2 linked regions of the Anaerocolumna sp. AGMB13020 genome follow. The protein of the gene in region 1 interacts with the protein of each later gene in a pairwise test. Links are inferred from orthologs where the notes say so. Each region holds a gene or a part of one and is shown on either strand. Other genes may lie near its edges. The genes, in order: pepT and tpiA.

Region 1 (9,154 bases):
GCATGAATCTTATATTTTAACATAGTAGGTGTACCGGGAAGGGTATCCTCCGTTATTAAATCTTCTCTGATAATAACGATAACAACACCTGCAGGTCCCACGTTCTTCTGCACGCCGCCGTAAATTACACCATATTTCGAAACATCCACAGGCTCTGACAGGAAACAGGAGGATACGTCAGCAACCAGGGGTTTTCCTTTGGTATTCGGAAGTGTCTTGAACTTGGTTCCGTAGATGGTATTATTCTCACATATGTAGACATAGTCTGCATCTTCACTGACAGGAAGATCTGTGCAATCAGGAATATAAGAGAAAGTCTTATCCTCAGAGGATGCTATCTTATTAGCAGTTCCGTAAATCTTAGCCTCCTGGAAGGCTTTCTTAGCCCACTGTCCGGTAACAATGTAGTCAGCAACTTTGTTCTTCATTAAGTTCATGGGAATCATCGCAAACTGCTGTGAGGCACCACCTTGTAAGAACAGCACCTTATAATTATCCGGGATGTTCATAAGTTCCCTAAGGTCTGCTTCTGCCTCATGTATTATTGTCTCATAGGGTTTGGATCTATGACTCATCTCCATAACCGACATTCCGGTTCCTCTGTAGTCTAACATCTCTTCTGCTGCTTCTCTTAGTACTTCCTCCGGTAACACCGCAGGGCCTGCTGAAAAATTATAAACTCTTGCCACTTAAATATCCTCCTTATATGTTCAGTCAGAGCACGGAAATTGAGCTCCTTTGCTCTGCCAGATTTACGCTTGACCACTTTAATCCATTACATTATAAAACTTAGTTAAATTATAGTCAATATATTATTAAAAAACAGATATTCCCAAATAATGTTACAACATATGAATGACATATAAGTTGAATGATTTAATCTTCGGAAATATCTGTTTTTGCTTATTTATTATTTGCTTTTAAGTCTTCTTCAGTAAAGACTTCTTCTATTGCTGCTCCCGGTGCAACCATGGGCCATACTTTGTCATCACTTTCAATAATACAGTCTATTACAACCGGAATATTCAGAGAAATTGCTTCCCTTATCACTCCTTCTATTTCTTCTTTTTTGCTAACCCGATAAGCCTTCGCTCCCATAGCTTCAGCCAGCTTCACAAAGTCCACGCTATCAGATAAGGTTGTGTAGGAATATCTTTCTCCATAGAACAGCGACTGCCATTGTCTAACCATTCCCAATACATGATTATTAAATATAACCTGAATGATAGGGATATTGTATCTGGTAGCCGTTGCAATTTCATTCATATTCATACGGAAACATCCATCACCGGCAATATTAAATACTGCTTTATCCGGATTGGCTACTTTGGCACCAATACAGGCGCCAAGACCGTAGCCCATGGTTCCAAGACCACCTGAGGTGATAAAAGTTCTTGGATTCTTATATTTAAAATACTGGGCTGACCACATCTGATGCTGGCCTACCTCTGTCGTAATAATTGCATCTCCGCCTGTTATCTCATATAATTTTTCGAGAATATAAGGACCAGTGAGTCCGCTTTCACGATATTTTAAAGGATACTTTTCCTTCATGGCAAGTACATGTTCCATCCACTCTTCATGCTTCTGATCAGAAAGTTTCTCATTAAGAGCCGTTAATACTTCTTTGATATCACCTATCAGAGCATGATGAACAAGTACATTTTTATTGATTTCTGCGGCATCAATATCAATTTGTAGTATTTTTGCATTTCGTGCAAAACGTGCTGTATTACCGGTTACTCTGTCGCTGAATCTGGAACCGATGGTTATTAAAAGATCACACTCCGTCACACTTAAATTAGCTGTCTTTGTGCCATGCATGCCAAGCATTCCAGTATAATAAGGGTCATCTCCGCTAAAGGCACCTTTTCCCATTAAAGTGTCCGTGACCGGAGCATCTGTCTTTCTTACCAGTTCCCTTACTTCTTCATAGGCGTCAGATATTACAGCTCCACCGCCTACAAAGATTACAGGTCGTTTGGAATTTTCAATAAGCTCCAGGGCTCCTTCAATATCTTCGGTGGTAAAGGTATTATTGATCCGCTCTATAACAGGTGGTTCTACTCTTAAATATTCTGCTTTATTAGCAGTAACATCCTTAGCGATGTCCACCAGGACAGGTCCCGGCCTTCCGGTCTGTGCAATTAAAAATGCTTTCCTTAAGGTATCTGCAAGCTGGGTTACATCCTTTACGATAAAGTTATGTTTGGTTACCGGCATGGTAATACCCGCAATATCAACTTCCTGGAAACTATCCTTACCAAGAAGATTAACGGCTACGTTTCCAGTAATTGCAACCATTGGTACTGAATCCATATATGCTGTTGCGATACCGGTAACCAGATTCGTGGCTCCAGGTCCGCTGGTAGCTAAGCATACACCTACTTTTCCAGTGGATCTTGCATAACCGTCAGCTGCATGGGAGGCTCCCTGCTCATGGGAGGTTAATATATGCCGTATTTCATCCTGATGTCTGTATAATTCATCGTAGATATTTAAAACAGCTCCTCCGGGGTACCCGAATATAGTATCCACTCCCTGCTCCTTTAAACATTCTACTAATATCTGTGATCCTGTTAACTGCATTCTACACCTCTCTATTTTAGCCTAATCGTGATCTTCCAAGTAAATGGTGCTTGTTCTTGTTCTTACTTAGAATTTACCCGGTACCTCTAATATAGCGCCTCTGCTGGCTGAAGTTACCATAGCAGTATATCTTGCCAGATAACCTGAGGTTACTTTGGGCGCTTTCGGCTGCCATTTTTCTCTTCGTTTATTAAGTTCTTCTTCAGAAACTGCAACATTTAAAACATTGGCGGTAATATCTATCTGAATAATATCACCCTCTTCAATTAGAGCAATATTTCCGCCTACCGCTGCTTCAGGGCAAACATGTCCGATACTTGCACCTCTGGAAGCGCCGGAAAATCTTCCGTCGGTAATCAGAGCTACACTGGAGCCAAGTCCCATGCCCATAATAGCAGAGGTTGGATTAAGCATCTCTCTCATACCCGGGCCGCCTTTTGGACCTTCGTAACGAATAACCACTACATCTCCGGGATTGATCTTACCGCCTTTAATTGCAACGATAGCATCGTCTTCACAATCGAATACTCTTGCTGGTCCTTCATGCTGAAGCATCTCAGGAGCTACAGCGGAACGTTTTACTACTGCGGAATCGGTAGCCAGATTACCTTTTAGGACAGCAATTCCACCTGTTTCACTATATGGATTATCGATGCTTCTTATAACCTCTGTATCCAGGTTTATACAGTGTTCTATATTTTCTCCTACTGTTTTGCCGGTTACTGTAATCAGATCGGTATACAGCAGGTCTTTCTTATTTAATTCATTCATTACAGCGTATACACCGCCAGCTTCATTCAGATCCTCCATATATATATGACCTGCAGGTGCCAGATGGCATAAATTCGGTGTCTTTGCACTGACTTCATTGGCAAGTTCAAGATTTAAATCCACTCCTGCCTCATGTGCTATGGCAGGTAAATGAAGCATACTGTTGGTAGAACAGCCAAGTGCCATATCCACTGTCAAAGCGTTTAAAAATGCTTCCTTCACCATAATGTCTTTGGGTCTGATATTCTTCTCCAGGAGTTCCATAATCTTCATACCTGCCTGTTTCGCAAGACGAATCCTTTCAGAATACACTGCTGGTATCGTACCGTTTCCTTTTAAGCCCATGCCAAGTACTTCTGTTAGGCAATTCATACTGTTTGCCGTATACATACCGGAACAGGAACCTGCTGTAGGACACACTTTGCAGGCATATTCCTCTACATCCTCTTCTGAAATCTTTCCTGCGCTGTAAGCTCCAACCGCTTCAAACATACTGGAAAGACTAGTCTTCTCACCCTTGACTCTGCCTGCAAGCATAGGACCGCCGCTTACGAAAATAGTTGGGATATTGACTCTGGCAGCTGCCATTAAAAGTCCCGGTACATTCTTATCACAGTTTGGTACCATTACAAGAGCATCGAAAGCATGTGCCATTGCCATGGCTTCGGTGGAGTCAGCTATTAAATCTCTGGTAACAAGGGAATATCTCATTCCAGTATGTCCCATGGAAATTCCGTCGCAAACAGCAATTGCCGGAAACACGATAGGGGTACCACCAGCCATTGCAACTCCCATCTTAACTGCATCCACAATCTTGTCCAGATTCATATGGCCCGGTACAATCTCATTGTAAGAGCTGACAATACCAATAAGAGGTCTGCTTAGTTCTTCCTTGGTAATGCCTAAGGCATTAAAAAGCGATCTATGGGGTGCTTGTTGTATTCCTGTTTTCACTGAGTCACTGTTCATAGCAATACCACCTTTTCTTTAATTTGACGCTGTAATGTATAAAATTACGGTGTTTCCGTATATAATAACTTAATTTAAATAAAAAATCAATACATAAATCTTTAATAAGATAACTTTAGGCAGGGGTTCAGTTAACAATATAATATGCCCCAACATTACAAAACTGCCGGAGCCTGCATATTTCCTATATACAGCCACAAAAAAGAAGTATTCACCAAAAGGTATCAGAGCCACCCTTGGTAAATACTTCGTAATGTTTGAGTTTATTCAATTATTTTGAATTTTCCTGTGTTGCATATATTTCCACAATTTTTAATAAAATTTCAACAACTTTCTCCATGGATTGTACCGGTATATATTCGTACCTGCCGTGGAAGTTGCTGCCACCGGTGCAGATATTGGGGCAAGGCAGACCCATATAGGATAATCTTGCACCATCTGTACCTCCACGGATGGGAACAACAATAGGTGTAACCCCTAATTCTTCCATAGCACGTCTTGCATTATCGATTAAATGCATATGGGGTTCAACCTTTTCTTTCATATTATAATAGGAATCCTTTACCTCAACGTTAAAAGTTCCGGCTCCATACTTGTCATTAAGGTATTCCCCAATTTTTATAAATCTGGCTTTCTTGGCCTCGAACTGTGCTTTGTCATGATCACGTATAATATAAACAGCCCTTGCAGAGTCTACGGTTCCCTCCAGTGCATTTAACATATAAAAGCCCTCATAATTTTCTGTATGCATGGGGTCTTCATGAGCAGGCAGCATGTTCTGAAATTCCATTGCAAGGAGCAGGGCATTTACCATTTTATTTTTAGCGGAACCCGGATGAATACTCTTGCCTTGAATCTGTAATTTCCCGGAGGCTGCATTGAAGTTCTCATACTCGATTTCACCTAACTCACCACCGTCAACAGTATAAGCAAAATCTGCACCAAAACCTTCCACATCAAAGAAGTCTACCCCTCTTCCTACTTCTTCGTCCGGTGTAAAACCAATCTGAATGGTTCCATGCTCTATTTCAGGATGTGTCAGAAGCGTTTCGGCAAGCGTCATGATTTCTGCCACCCCGGCTTTGTCATCGGCTCCTAAGAGAGTGGTTCCGTCCGTTACGATTAAGTCTTTTCCCTTGGAAAGAGTTAAGCTGGGATAGTCAATTGGGCTCATCTTTATGTTCAGGTCTTTGTTCAGTACGATTTCACCACCGTCATAATTCTTGATAATCTGGGGTTTGACATCCTTTCCGCTGATTGCATTGGAGGTATCCATATGAGATACAAAACCAATTACGGGAAGCTTTTTACTTGTATTAGCCGGTATGGTGGCATACACATAGCAATTATCGGACAATCTTACATTGGACGCTCCGATTTCCTTTAATTCCTTTACGAGGATATCTGCCAGATTTCTTTGTTTCTCTGTACTGGGTACAGCTTCTACATCATCCTGGGATTGGGTATCTACTTTTACATATTCTAAAAATCTGTCAATTACATTTTTCATGCTTTACACCTTTGTATATCACAGTCAGACTGTGATACTGCCGCAGACTTTATTATACAGAATGATTCCTCTGTAGGCGGCAACCTTTCTTCTATTTTTTACATAAGAGCTTTTGATTCCGATACGTTTTTGCTGCTATAGCTCTGTTTGCAGGACAGAACCTAATGCTAATATATACTTGCACTTACCTGTACACCTCATAAAACTAATACAAGCATCCCAATGGTAATAATTATACCGCCTAAAATGGTTTTGGCATTGAGAGGTTCACCGAGAAATAGAAATGCTAGAATCATAGTTATAACAACGCTGAATTTGTCAATCGGGACAACTTTGGAAGCATCTCCTATTTGCAGTGCTTTGAAATAGCATAACCAAGAAAGCCCAGTTGCTATACCGGATAAGATCAAAAAAATCCAACTCTTTTGTGTTATGTCCGGTATGTCTTTGTATTTACCTGTGAGAAAAACTATAAGCCAAGCCATGAATAGTACAACAATGGTTCTAATCGCAGTACCTACATTGGAATTCACGTTTTTCATACCGGTTTTCGCAAGGATTGAGGTTAATGCTGCAAAAAATGCTGACAATAATGCGTAAAAAATCCACATTTTACTATCTCTCCCTTCTCTGTTCTATTGTATACAAAAGAATTAAAATACTCAAGTATTATTTTGATTGTAAAATATCCGCACAGTGTTTTTTAGTCTTCTTTACTCAAATGCCATTTTCAGTCATTTGAGCACCAGTTCAAACTCAATTTCATGTTTTATCGGAATCCCTTCAAAACCATTTTGAGGAATCTGTGGTTTTAGTTCTCTTGATTTTTCAATTGCATTATGATACATGGCCGCAAAATCAAATCCTCGCTTTTGATAAAATCGCATAGCTGACGTATTATCATTTGTTGTTATCAAAAAAATTCTCCTGCAATTGTTAACTTTGGCATCATTTATAACAGTGTTAAGCAAAGAAGTACCAACCCCTCGGTTTTCTTTGAAACTGTCAAGGGAAATAACTTCACATTCCAAATTATAAATATAATATGTTATTATACCTATAAGAGAATCCTTCTCCATGGCTACATAACCATCCAGCTCGTCAGTATTATGAATCTTACCTCGGGTTATAATGATTGAACTGCCCCAAGTTTCAGTTATCGCAGCTGTTACAGCTTTACGTAATCCTTTATCTATTTTTATAAGTTCCATACATATCTCCTGTTCTCTGAATAGGATGTGTCTAAAACGGCTTGTACCGGAGGTTCCACTTTGTGGAAGCCAATTTACGAAAAACAGCAAGATGCGATTTTGGGCCGGTAGGGATATATTCCAAAAAATACAACGCAAATACTGCAAAGGGAGCCTTCCAGAAGGTACAATGAGTTTCAGATACACCTGACTTCAAATATTTTACTTTACCGCTTTAGTAGAGAAGCCGGCATATCCTTCTCTAAATACTGTCCTTAAACCTTGTATCCCATTTTTTTGCCAGCATTCCACTAAATAGAACATTCCGCTCATGCAGGCAAATTTATCATAGTAATTGCCATAAATAGCATCCTGCAGATATTTTTCCTGTTCATGTTTATCTGTTGCTTTAAGTGCTTCTTTCATTTTAACTTTGGCTGCTTCTTTCACCTTATTCCATCGCTCCTCTTTCCAGTTAATGGAACTGATATCTTTATCTTCAAAAGAAACCAAATGAGCAAAACCTTCATGAAAAGTATTAGCATCAAGATTAGTAAGGTAACAATCACTGAACGTATCGTAATCTATACCGGTAACAGTTTCACCAATACAAATATGACACAATTCATGGGTTAATAAATTATGTATAACGGACCTCATATCACAATGTTCCTCGTATTTCACCCATAAACCAAGGTCCAGAATAACATGGTTACACCCGTCGGGAGCTTTTAGCACTGTTGCATCATTAGGCTCAGGAAACCCTACGATAAGATTAACCGTTACCTCACCGATTATACACTTCCACTCCGGAAAAATCGCTTCCCAAATGTTTAAATTACGGGGAATAAAACTCTCTACGATTTCTTTGATTTTCGAATAAATTCTACTTACAGCCTCAATATGTTCCTTTTCGTAGGATGGATTCTGAAAACAATATCCTTCTTTTACGAAGTACCAGTTGTCAGAGAAAACATCGACTGATTTCCCTTCAATATATGCTTGCACTATTGCTGATTCTAATCTCATTTTGTCCCTCTCTTGCTTATCCAAATTATTTCTTGATTTCCTGTATCAATTTTTAATTAAGCCAGTTTTGTATTTCAATCCCTCTTCTTTATTAAACCGAATTTCACTCTGTCCAATTGATAATAAGATAATATTGCATCATCATAAAGATGATCAAACCCCAGTTTCTCCAACACATGCTTACTTCTATAATTCCTATGTACTGCATCGGCATAAATCGTCCTAAGGTTCAATACCTCAAAACCGTATGCAAGGATAAGCCTTTCTGCTTCAGAACCATACCCTTTGTTTTTAACTTTATCCTCAGACATGACAATACTTAGGGTCGCACAGTCATTTATAGTATCAATACGTTTTAACTGGATTTCGCCAATTACAACATCATCACAGACAATAGCAAAAAATATCCTGGAAGCATCCAGTACCTTCAGTTCATAATACTGATCTACTTTTTCTTCGTGATAGACATATTTTGTCTCTGTCATCATAGGATCAGAAATGTATTTCCTATGGAATTCATGATATAAATTATCTTTCCGAACTCATATTAATTATAGCTATTTCCATGTAATATTTCTATAAAGTAATATTTGAACCAGCTCAATCATTCTTTGAGTGGCTTTTTTTTACCTCTGTCAAATTATTGTAGTATACTGTATAATAATATAGACTTCTTTATTTTCATATTTCATTCAAATTATTATCAAAAGGAGGAATTCGTTATGTTATTTATCTTTTTAAGCATTTGGATTTTCATTGCTCTTCCTCTACTCATGGCATTCGTATGCATTTCCATGAACAGTTCAATACGGGATAATCGTAATAAAAGTGCTGGTTACAGAACCAAAGCTTCTTTAAAATCCCAGAGTAACTGGAATATGGCTAACACAACCTTTGGTTATTGCTCCTTTCTTATTGCCCTCTTAGAGATAATAACTCTTATTCTGACCTATAAGGTACTTATTCCAAGAAACCTAATAGATTCCGGAGTCCAGAGTTTATATATTAATTCTTTCGTTTTTATATTAAGTATTTCAGGCTCTATCATTTTTACCGAACTTAAGTTAAAAAAATATATAAAAGCTGATTCGGAACA
Region 2 (9,235 bases), 4.4 Mb from region 1 along the record:
AGATTAATTGAGGTTTTTTATCTTGAAATCCTTCTCCGCTTCTCTTCTCTGATCTTTTTTAGCTATGTCTTCTCTCTTATCATAGAGTTTTTTACCTCTTGCAAGTCCAATTTCAACCTTTACGAGGCTTCCCTTTAAGTACACGGTAAGCGGAACAACAGTATAACCTTTTTGTGCCACTTTTCCCATTATTTTATTGATTTCATAATTATGAAGCAGCAGTTTCTTCACACGTAGAGGGTCTTTATTAAAAATATTGCCTTTTTCATATGGACTGATATGCATACCGTATATATAAACCTCACCATTCTCAATCCTGATAAATGATTCTTTCACACTGCATTTGCCCATTCTTAAGGATTTGACTTCTGTACCATGCAGTACAATGCCTGCTTCAAAAGTATCCTCTATAAAAAAGTCAAATCTGGCTTTCTTATTATTGGCAATCATCTTTATAGCATCTTTTCCCATACAACCTCTTTCTGAATAATTAATTTCATGAAATGAATGTACCTCTTCAAGTGTAAGTTCTCCGAATTCTAACTTACACTTGAAGGGCCTAACTCTTAAATTGTCATATTCTTTTTTATATATTTTTTCTTTTTATTCTTCTACAAGTTCAAAATCTATAACCTTCTGTAATTTATCAGTAGCTGTGACTCTGACTCTGACTTTTTGTCCGAGCTTATAGCTCTTTTTAGTGTGCTCACCTGTCATGGTATAACGTTCTTCATCATAGATATAGAAGTCATCCTCCATATCAGTAACCCTGACAAGACCTTCTACTGTATTGGGAAGTTCCACGTACATACCCCAATTGGTAATACCTGAAATAACACCTTCAAACTCTTCCCCTATCCTGTCGCTCATATACTCTACTTTTTTAAGCTTTAATACATCTCTTTCTGCGTCATCGGCACGGCGCTCCGTTATACTTGCCTGTCTTGAGACATCCGGAAGAATTTTATGATAATGATTATAACGTTTCTCGCTTAATCCTCCTTTTAAATTCTCCTTTATAATGCGATGGATCTGTAAATCAGGATATCGTCTGATCGGTGAGGTGAAATGACTGTAGTATTTGGTTGCTAATCCGAAATGACCATCACTGTCAGGTGTATATTTCGCTCTTTTCATGGAGCGCAGGGTAAGTCTGCTGATTAGTGCTTCTTCAGGTGTACCTTCTACTTTTCTCAATAACTTCTGCAATTCTTTTGGATGGATTTCCTCCTGGCCAATACGAATGCTATAGCCAAAATTATTGATAAAGATGCCCAGTTCCTTTATTTTCTCAGAATCCGGATTTTCATGGCTTCTGTATACAAACGGAATCTCCTGCCAAAAATAGTCCTCTGCAACTGTTTCGTTGGCAATTAACATAAAGTCTTCTATTATCCTGGTTGCTTTGTTTCTGTCATATGGTTTAATCTCAATGGGATGTCCTTCGGGATCTAAAATAATCTTACTTTCTGGAAAATCAAAATCTATGGAACCTCTTTTACTTCTTTTTTCTCTTAATATTTCAGCAAGTTCCTCCATAAGCAGAAACATAGGGACCAGTTCTTCATATTCCTTGATTTCAGCTTCCTCTTTTTCTTCCAGTATCTTTTTTACACTGGTATAGGTCATTCGCCGGTCTACACATATTACCGACTCTGTTATTTCATGTCCGATAACAGTCCCCTTATCATCAATATCCATTATACAGCTTAAGGCCAATCTGTCAGTACCGGCATTTAAGGAGCAAATACCATTTGACAGTTTGTGAGGCAGCATGGGGATGACTCTGTCCACCAGATATACACTGGTTCCTCTGCTTAATGCTTCTTTATCCAGTGGCGTATTCTCTCTGACATAATGTGTTACATCTGCTATATGAACACCTAAACGATAAATCTCACCCTCTTTTGATATGGTTATAGCATCATCCAGATCCTTTGCATCCTCTCCATCTATAGTTACTGTCTGCAGCTTGCGAAGATCCTTCCTGCCTCTTATTTCCTCCTCCGAGATTTCTTCCTCTGTTGTTTCCACCTGTTTCATAACCTCTTCCGGAAATTCCAAAGGCAGATTGTAGGCAGCAATAACGGATTTTATATCTACACCAGGATCATTAATATGTCCCAGGATTTCAACAACTCTGCCTTCCGGATTCTTATCCTTATCTCCGAAATTCGTTAATTTGACGATAACTTTATGCCCGTTAACAGCACCTTTGGTATGCTCTTTCTGAATAAAGATGTCTTTTCCAAACTTGGTGTTATCAGGAATAACAAAACCATAATTTTTACTTTTCTCAAAGGTTCCAACTACTGTTGTATTACTTCGCTCCAGTATTCGGATGACCTCTCCCTCCATACGCTTTCCGGTTCGGCTCTCCCGTACTGTAACAAGTACCTTATCATTATGAAGAGCACCTCTGGTGGCATTCTCTGGTATAAAAATATCTTCTGCTTCACCCTCTACAATTACAAAACCAAAACCTCTTTGTGTACCAGTAAAAACACCAGTTTTTGTATTATTATCCGAAATTCGGTATTTACCTGCATTGTCTGCTTCTATTTTACCATCTGCAATAAGAGCTTCAACGACTTCACGAAAATCACTCTTCTCATTTCTTGGAACTTGAAGAATTGCAGCCATATCTTTTATTTTCATTGGCTGGTATTCTTTGCTGCTTATAAACTCAAGCAGTATTTTTTTTCTTTCTTCTAAAATTATTTTATCCATATATCCTCTTTCTGCCTGCCGGACCTTCACCGTTTCGTTACAAATAGTATACCATAATTCTCCTGTGTTTAATACACTTATATTCGTCTTGCAGACTTATGTTTGCCTGTTATTTTATTTATATCTTAGTAGTTTCTTATCTTATAAGCCATTATATACTTATTTTTTTATGGCATCTTTTACATGGTAGACAAGAGTGTTTTTTGATTTCAGAAAAATCGTTTTTGTTACATCCTCCCGACATTTTAAAAGGCTTCATAGGCATTACTTACAGAAAAAAACACCCCTGAATCCTATGCTTCTGGATCCAGGGATGCTTCTCATATCTGATTCTAAGACTTATTAAAGAACATTCAAAACGATAGAAAGAACGATAAATGCTGCAGCAAGTATGATGGTAGCCTTTAATAAACCGCCTTCTTTCGATCTGCTTCTGTTCTTACCCCAATAAGTATCTGCTAAGCCGCTGATGGAACCGGAAAGTCCGGCAGACTTACCTTCCTGTGCTAATACGCATACAGATAAGGAAAGGCATACAATTACAAATATTACAGTGATTATTATTTTTAATACTTCCATTAAGACACCTCCTAACGCACTGTTTTGATTATAACACAGGCTGCCACAAAAGACAAGCGTAAGCTTTATTTCTTCTGGGGATGCCGTGTTATTTCTTTATCAGTAAGGATTTACCAGTCATTTCAACAGGTTTCGTTAATCCCAGCATTTCAATCAAAGTAGGCGCGATATCCGCTAAACAGCCGCCTTCTCTTAAACCATATTCTTTATCATAATTCACAAGTACAAAAGGAACCGGGTTGGTGGTATGTGCAGTGAAAGGCTCACCTGTCTCATAATCGATAAGCTGTTCTACATTACCGTGATCTGCGCATACGAACATCTGTCCATCTACTTTTATAAGAGCATCATACACCTGGCCTACGCAGACATCAATAGCTTCCACCGCTTTGACAGCAGCTTCTACGATTCCTGTATGTCCAACCATATCCGGATTTGCAAAATTTACGATTATCATATCATATTTCAGAGACTCAATTGCTTCCACAAGGTTCTTGGCTACTGAGAAAGCACTCATCTCAGGCTGTAAGTCATAGGTTGCAACTTTCGGAGAGTTAACAAGAATCCTCTCTTCCCCTTCGTTCGGAACTTCGACACCACCATTAAAGAAAAACGTAACATGGGCATATTTCTCTGTCTCAGCCATTCGAAGCTGCTTTAAGTTATTTTCAGCCAAAAACTCACCAAAGGTGTGATCAATAGCCATTTTATGGAATGCAACAAGCTTGTGCTCAATGGTAACATCATATTCGGTAAAGCAAAGGTAAGTTAAAGGTATTCTTCCTGCTGGTCTCTCAAAGCCTTTAAAATCATCGTCGCAGAAAGCTCTTGTTATCTCTCTTGCACGGTCAGGTCTGAAGTTAAAGAAGATAACGGAATCATTTTCCTTAATAACAGCTACTGGTTTACCCTTTTCTTTCACAACAGTAGGGATTACAAATTCATCATTGATTTCTTTGTCATAAGAAGCCTGTACTGCCTCTGAAGCACTTGCCGCTTCGTCACCTTCTCCGCAGGCAAGAGCACGGTACGCTTTTTCCACACGGTCCCAACGGTTATCGCGGTCCATTACATAGTAACGACCCATTACAGAAGCCACTTTACCGATTTCGAGTTCTTTCATCTTCTCTTCCAGTGCGATTACAAAACCTTTTCCTGAGGTGGGAGGGGTATCTCTTCCATCTAAGAAAGCGTGTACATAAACATTCTTAACACCTTCTCTTTTTGCCATTTCAAGCAATCCGTATACATGTGTAATATGACTGTGAACACCACCATCTGAAAGCAGTCCGTATAAATGCAGATCTGAATTGTTCTCTCTGCAGTTTTCCATTGCTTTCTTTAAAGCTTCATTCTGAAAGAAATCTCCGTCAGCGATTTCTTTTGTTATTCTGGTTAATTCCTGGTATATAATTCTGCCGGCACCCATGTTTAAATGTCCAACTTCTGAATTTCCCATCTGTCCTTCCGGAAGTCCTACCGCCATACCACTAGCATAGCCCTTTTCCCATGGATACTCAGAAAGCAGTTTATCCATTACAGGAGTTTTTGCTAATTTTACTGCATTACCTTCGGTCTTGTCATTTAATCCATAGCCGTCTAATATCATTAATACTGTAGGTTTTTTACTCATATGAACACTCCTTTTCCTGGAGCTCACGAAAGATGTTTCACATCTGTTTGGTTAGAATAAATTGTGAGCCTCATATCACTTCATTATGTCTGGCAGTTTTAACTGCGAAATCTTACATAAGATTATTCACCTTATGTAAGACGGTTTTACAATATCATTATAAATGAAACTTTAGATTATGAAAAGCATTTTCATTTATATTATTTATAATTAACAATTTTCCCGAAATCAGGCTTTAAGCTTGCGCCGCCAACTAATCCGCCGTCGATATCAGGCTGTGCAAATAACTCTGCTGCAGAATCAGCTGTAACACTTCCGCCGTATTGGATACGGATGGCTGCTGCTGTATCTGTATCATAGATTTCAGCGATGCACTCACGAATTGCTTTACACACTTCCTGTGCCTGAGCAGAGGTTGCTACTTTGCCGGTTCCAATAGCCCAGATAGGCTCATAGGCAATGACAGCTGTTTTTGCCTGGTCAGGAGTTACGTTTAAGAAAGCAATTTTAATCTGCTGACGGATAAAGTCAATCGTTACGCCCTGCTCTCTCTGGGTAAGAGATTCACCACAGCAGACAATGGGTGTAATTCCATGCTCGAAAGCTTTCAGTACTTTCTTATTTACGGTTACATCGGATTCCGCAAAATACTCTCTTCTCTCAGAATGTCCGATAATTACATAGCGAACACCGATATCATCGAGCATTCCAGGAGCGATTTCTCCTGTATAGGCACCATTTTCTTCAAAATGCATATTCTCAGCACCAATCTGTATATTGGAACCCTTTGCTGCTTCTACTGCTGTTGTTAAGGATATAGCGGGAACGCAAAATACAACGTCCGCATCTTCTGTTGCTACAAGGGGTTTTAACTGATTGATAAGAGTTACGGTCTCACTGGTAGTTTTATTCATTTTCCAGTTACCGGCTATAATTTTTCTACGCATTTTATTTCTCCTTTTCCTTAAGAAAAGGGACTGTCAGGCATCGAAGCTGTCAGTCCCTGATATTATATACTACTGTGACTTTATGCTATGAATCAAGTACTTATTATTTATCGTTAGCTGCTGCTACACCAGGAAGTTCTTTTCCTTCCAGGAATTCAAGAGAAGCGCCGCCGCCTGTTGATATATGAGTCATCTTATCACCAAAGCCTAAGATATTAACAGCCGCTGCTGAATCACCACCACCGATAATGGTTGTTGCATCAATTTCTGCAAGTGCTTTCGCAACTGCGATAGTTCCGTTGGCAAAATTAGACATTTCGAAAACACCCATAGGTCCGTTCCATACTACAGTCTTAGCTTCTTTTACAGCATCTGCGTAAAGCTTGCTAGTTTTCTCACCGATATCAAGACCTAACCAGCCTTCTTCAATTCCTTCTTCACTGGTTACTGTTTTGAATTCTGCGTCATTAGAAAAAGATTTCGCAGCGATGGTATCAACAGGTATTAATAACTTAACACCTTTCTGAGCTGCTTTCTCAATCATTTCTTTTGCATAATCAAGATAATCTGCTTCCAACATAGAACTTCCGATTTCTTCTCCCTTTGCCTTCATGAAGGTAAAGGCCATACCTCCACCAATGATAAGCGTATCCACTTTGTCAAGAAGGTTGTTGATAACAGAAATCTTACTGGAAACTTTAGAGCCTCCAAGAATTGCCACGAAAGGTCTCTCCGGATTATTAACAGCATTGCCAAGGAAATCGATTTCTTTCTGCATTAAGTATCCAACTACTGCAGTATCAACATATTTTGTGATACCAACGTTGGAGCAGTGTGCTCTGTGAGCAGTACCGAAAGCATCGTTTACGAATATATCTGTGATAGAAGCAAGATCTTCACTGAATGCATCTACATTCTTTGTCTCTTCTGCTCTATAACGTGTATTCTCAAGAAGAACCACTTCACCATCCTGCATTTCAGCAACAGCTTTTTTTGCATTCTCGCCTATTACTGTAGCATCAGCTGCAAATTTAACAGGCTGTCCTAATAGCTCTGCAAGTCTTACAGCTACAGGAGCTAAGGATAATTCAGGCTTAGGCTCACCCTTCGGTTTACCAAGGTGAGAGCAAAGAATAACCTTGCCGCCATCTTTGATTAATTTCTGAATAGTGGGAAGTGCTGCTACCAGACGGTTCTCATCTGTAATTCTACCTTCCTGTAAAGGTACATTGAAATCACAACGTACTAATACTCTTTTGCCTTTAACGTTAATATCATCTACTGACTTTTTATTTAACATAATAGACTCCTTTCAATATGTTCTAATAAATATTCTTATAAAAAATGAGCCCGATCTTTATAGCAAAGCAGAGGGTTCGGTTAACGTTCCTCGACTTTGCTTACAAAGACCGGACCCATTAAGGATCAATATAATTATAAATTATAGCAAATTCCTATTCCGTAACAAGCAAAAATAAATACTGTTAATGAATTATGCAAATATTACTATGCAATAACTATTATGCTAACTCAGCAAAGAATTTGATTGTTCTAACCATCTGGCTAGTGTAGGAATTCTCATTGTCATACCAGGAAACAACTTTTACTAAAGTCTTGTCCCCATCAAGAGGAGTAACCTTTGTCTGAGTTGCATCGAATAAAGAACCTTCACTGATACCAATGATATCGGAAGATACTAATTCTTCTTCTGTGTAACCGAAAGATGCGCTAGCTGCTGCTTTCATAGCTTTGTTAACATCATCTTTTGTTACTTTGCTCTTGGTAACAGCAACTAATTCTGTGATAGAACCAGTAGGGGTAGGTACACGCTGAGCAGCACCGTCTAATTTACCAGCTAACTCAGGAATAACAAGACCGATAGCTTTAGCAGCACCAGTAGAGTTAGGAACGATATTTTCAGCAGCTGCACGAGCTCTTCTTAAATCTCCCTTAGGATGAGGACCATCTAATGTCATCTGGTCACCAGTATAGGAGTGAATTGTTGTCATGAAGCCTTTTTCAATTTCGGATAAGTCATTTAATGTTTTAGCCATAGGAGCTAAGCAGTTTGTTGTACAAGAAGCTGCAGAAATGATAGTATCTGCTGCTGTTAATGTATTCTCGTTAACACCGAATACGATTGTAGGAAGATCATCACCTGCGGGAGCAGAGATTACAACCTTCTTAGCACCTGCATCGATATGAGCCTGAGATTTTGCTTTAGATACATAGAATCCAGTACACTCAAGAACTACGTCTACACCGATTTCTCCCCAAGGAAGGTCTGCTGCGTTTTTCTCAGCATAGATTTTGATTTCTTTACCATCTACTACGATAGAAGACTCTTTTGCTTCAACTTTATCTGCTAAAGCGTATCTTCCCTGTGCTGTATCATATTTTAATAAGTGTGCAAGCATTTTAGGATTTGTTAAGTCGTTGATAGCTACGATTTCATATCCCTCTGCTCCAAACATCTGTCTGAATGCAAGACGTCCAATACGTCCGAAACCATTAATTGCTACTTTTACTGCCATGATTATATTCCTCCTAATTGTTAATTTTATAATATGCTGCCATATGTTCCATAACAATAGTCTTATGTAGGAGCGACAGCTATTAACCAGCATGATTGACAAAATTTTCTCAAACACTATATTATTTTACCTTTTTTATAGGAAAATATCAAGTACAAAATATAAATTCAAATAAGATTAATAGATAATTCATAAAAAGATTACAGAGACATAAATCTTTGTGCATTTTATCAGTAATATTTTTCCATTTACATTTATTCACGGAAGAAATCATAAGAAATCAAATGCAATATGGCATAAGGAGGAATCCGGACACGGGAGTATACTGCAGGTGCAGTATGTTCCATGGACTCCCTGCCGAATTCATTTCTATGACATTTGATAGGACCTTCTATTGTTATCTCATGCCTTGTGCTGCTTGTCCGCTTTGAGAGGACTGTACTGTCTGGTTAGCGATATTTCTCAGGTTTGTTATCTCTTCCTCTGTCGCTTTTTGTGAGGGAGGATAATAATTTTTATTTTTTGCTATTGTATACAGCTCATGCTGGCAGGTTTCTGCATCATTTCTCATCTGCTGTAATGTCTGTCTGAGTTCCTGATCTTCTGCCTGGGAAATCATATCTCCTAGACTTTTTAAACCTGCATTAATTGAACTAAGAGCGTCTGTTACCATTGCTTGTTCCTGCATATTGAAACCTCCTATTTAAGAAATTGAATTAGTTTCTGTCTTGTTTGCTCAGATGACTGCACTTCTTTCTGGAAAAACTGTTTCACATTGGGATCTGTGCACTGCTCCGCATAGGTCTGGTATT

What was found.
Region 2: the proteins of pepT (region 1) and tpiA interact in binary tests that used the Escherichia coli proteins (3 or more experiments, as listed by UniProt). The link is inferred for Anaerocolumna sp. AGMB13020 from one-to-one orthologs.

Annotation. Positions count from the first base shown.
Region 1 is NZ_CP136910.1:498,674-507,827, forward strand. What follows is about bases 3,721-6,571. They hold pepT (peptidase T), read right to left. Parts: upstream 5,840-6,571; coding sequence 4,601-5,839; downstream 3,721-4,600. Other genes in these bases: ilvD (dihydroxy-acid dehydratase), read right to left, coding at 3,721-4,329; R2R35_RS02100 (EamA family transporter), read right to left, coding at 6,037-6,450. Outside these bases: serC (3-phosphoserine/phosphohydroxythreonine transaminase), read right to left, coding at 1-689; ilvB (biosynthetic-type acetolactate synthase large subunit), read right to left, coding at 904-2,589; more of ilvD, read right to left, coding at 2,656-3,720; R2R35_RS02105 (GNAT family N-acetyltransferase), read right to left, coding at 6,574-7,050; R2R35_RS02110 (DUF5700 domain-containing putative Zn-dependent protease), read right to left, coding at 7,252-8,058; R2R35_RS02115 (GNAT family N-acetyltransferase), read right to left, coding at 8,133-8,543; R2R35_RS02120 (SdpI family protein), read left to right, coding at 8,781-9,154. UniProt on the Escherichia coli protein: Cleaves the N-terminal amino acid of tripeptides.
Region 2 is NZ_CP136910.1:4,930,680-4,939,914, reverse strand. What follows is about bases 4,017-6,948. They hold tpiA (triose-phosphate isomerase), read right to left. Parts: upstream 5,890-6,948; coding sequence 5,143-5,889; downstream 4,017-5,142. Other genes in these bases: R2R35_RS20785 (phosphoglycerate kinase), read right to left, coding at 5,993-6,948; gpmI (2,3-bisphosphoglycerate-independent phosphoglycerate mutase), read right to left, coding at 4,017-4,942. Also shown: SsrA-binding protein SmpB, read right to left, coding at 4-471; rnr (ribonuclease R), read right to left, coding at 604-2,730; preprotein translocase subunit SecG, read right to left, coding at 3,073-3,309; more of gpmI, read right to left, coding at 3,398-4,016; more of R2R35_RS20785, read right to left, coding at 6,949-7,189; gap (type I glyceraldehyde-3-phosphate dehydrogenase), read right to left, coding at 7,410-8,423; R2R35_RS20775 (spore coat protein), read right to left, coding at 8,821-9,111; R2R35_RS20770 (hypothetical protein), read right to left, coding at 9,123-9,235. UniProt on the Escherichia coli protein: Involved in the gluconeogenesis. Catalyzes stereospecifically the conversion of dihydroxyacetone phosphate (DHAP) to D-glyceraldehyde-3-phosphate (G3P).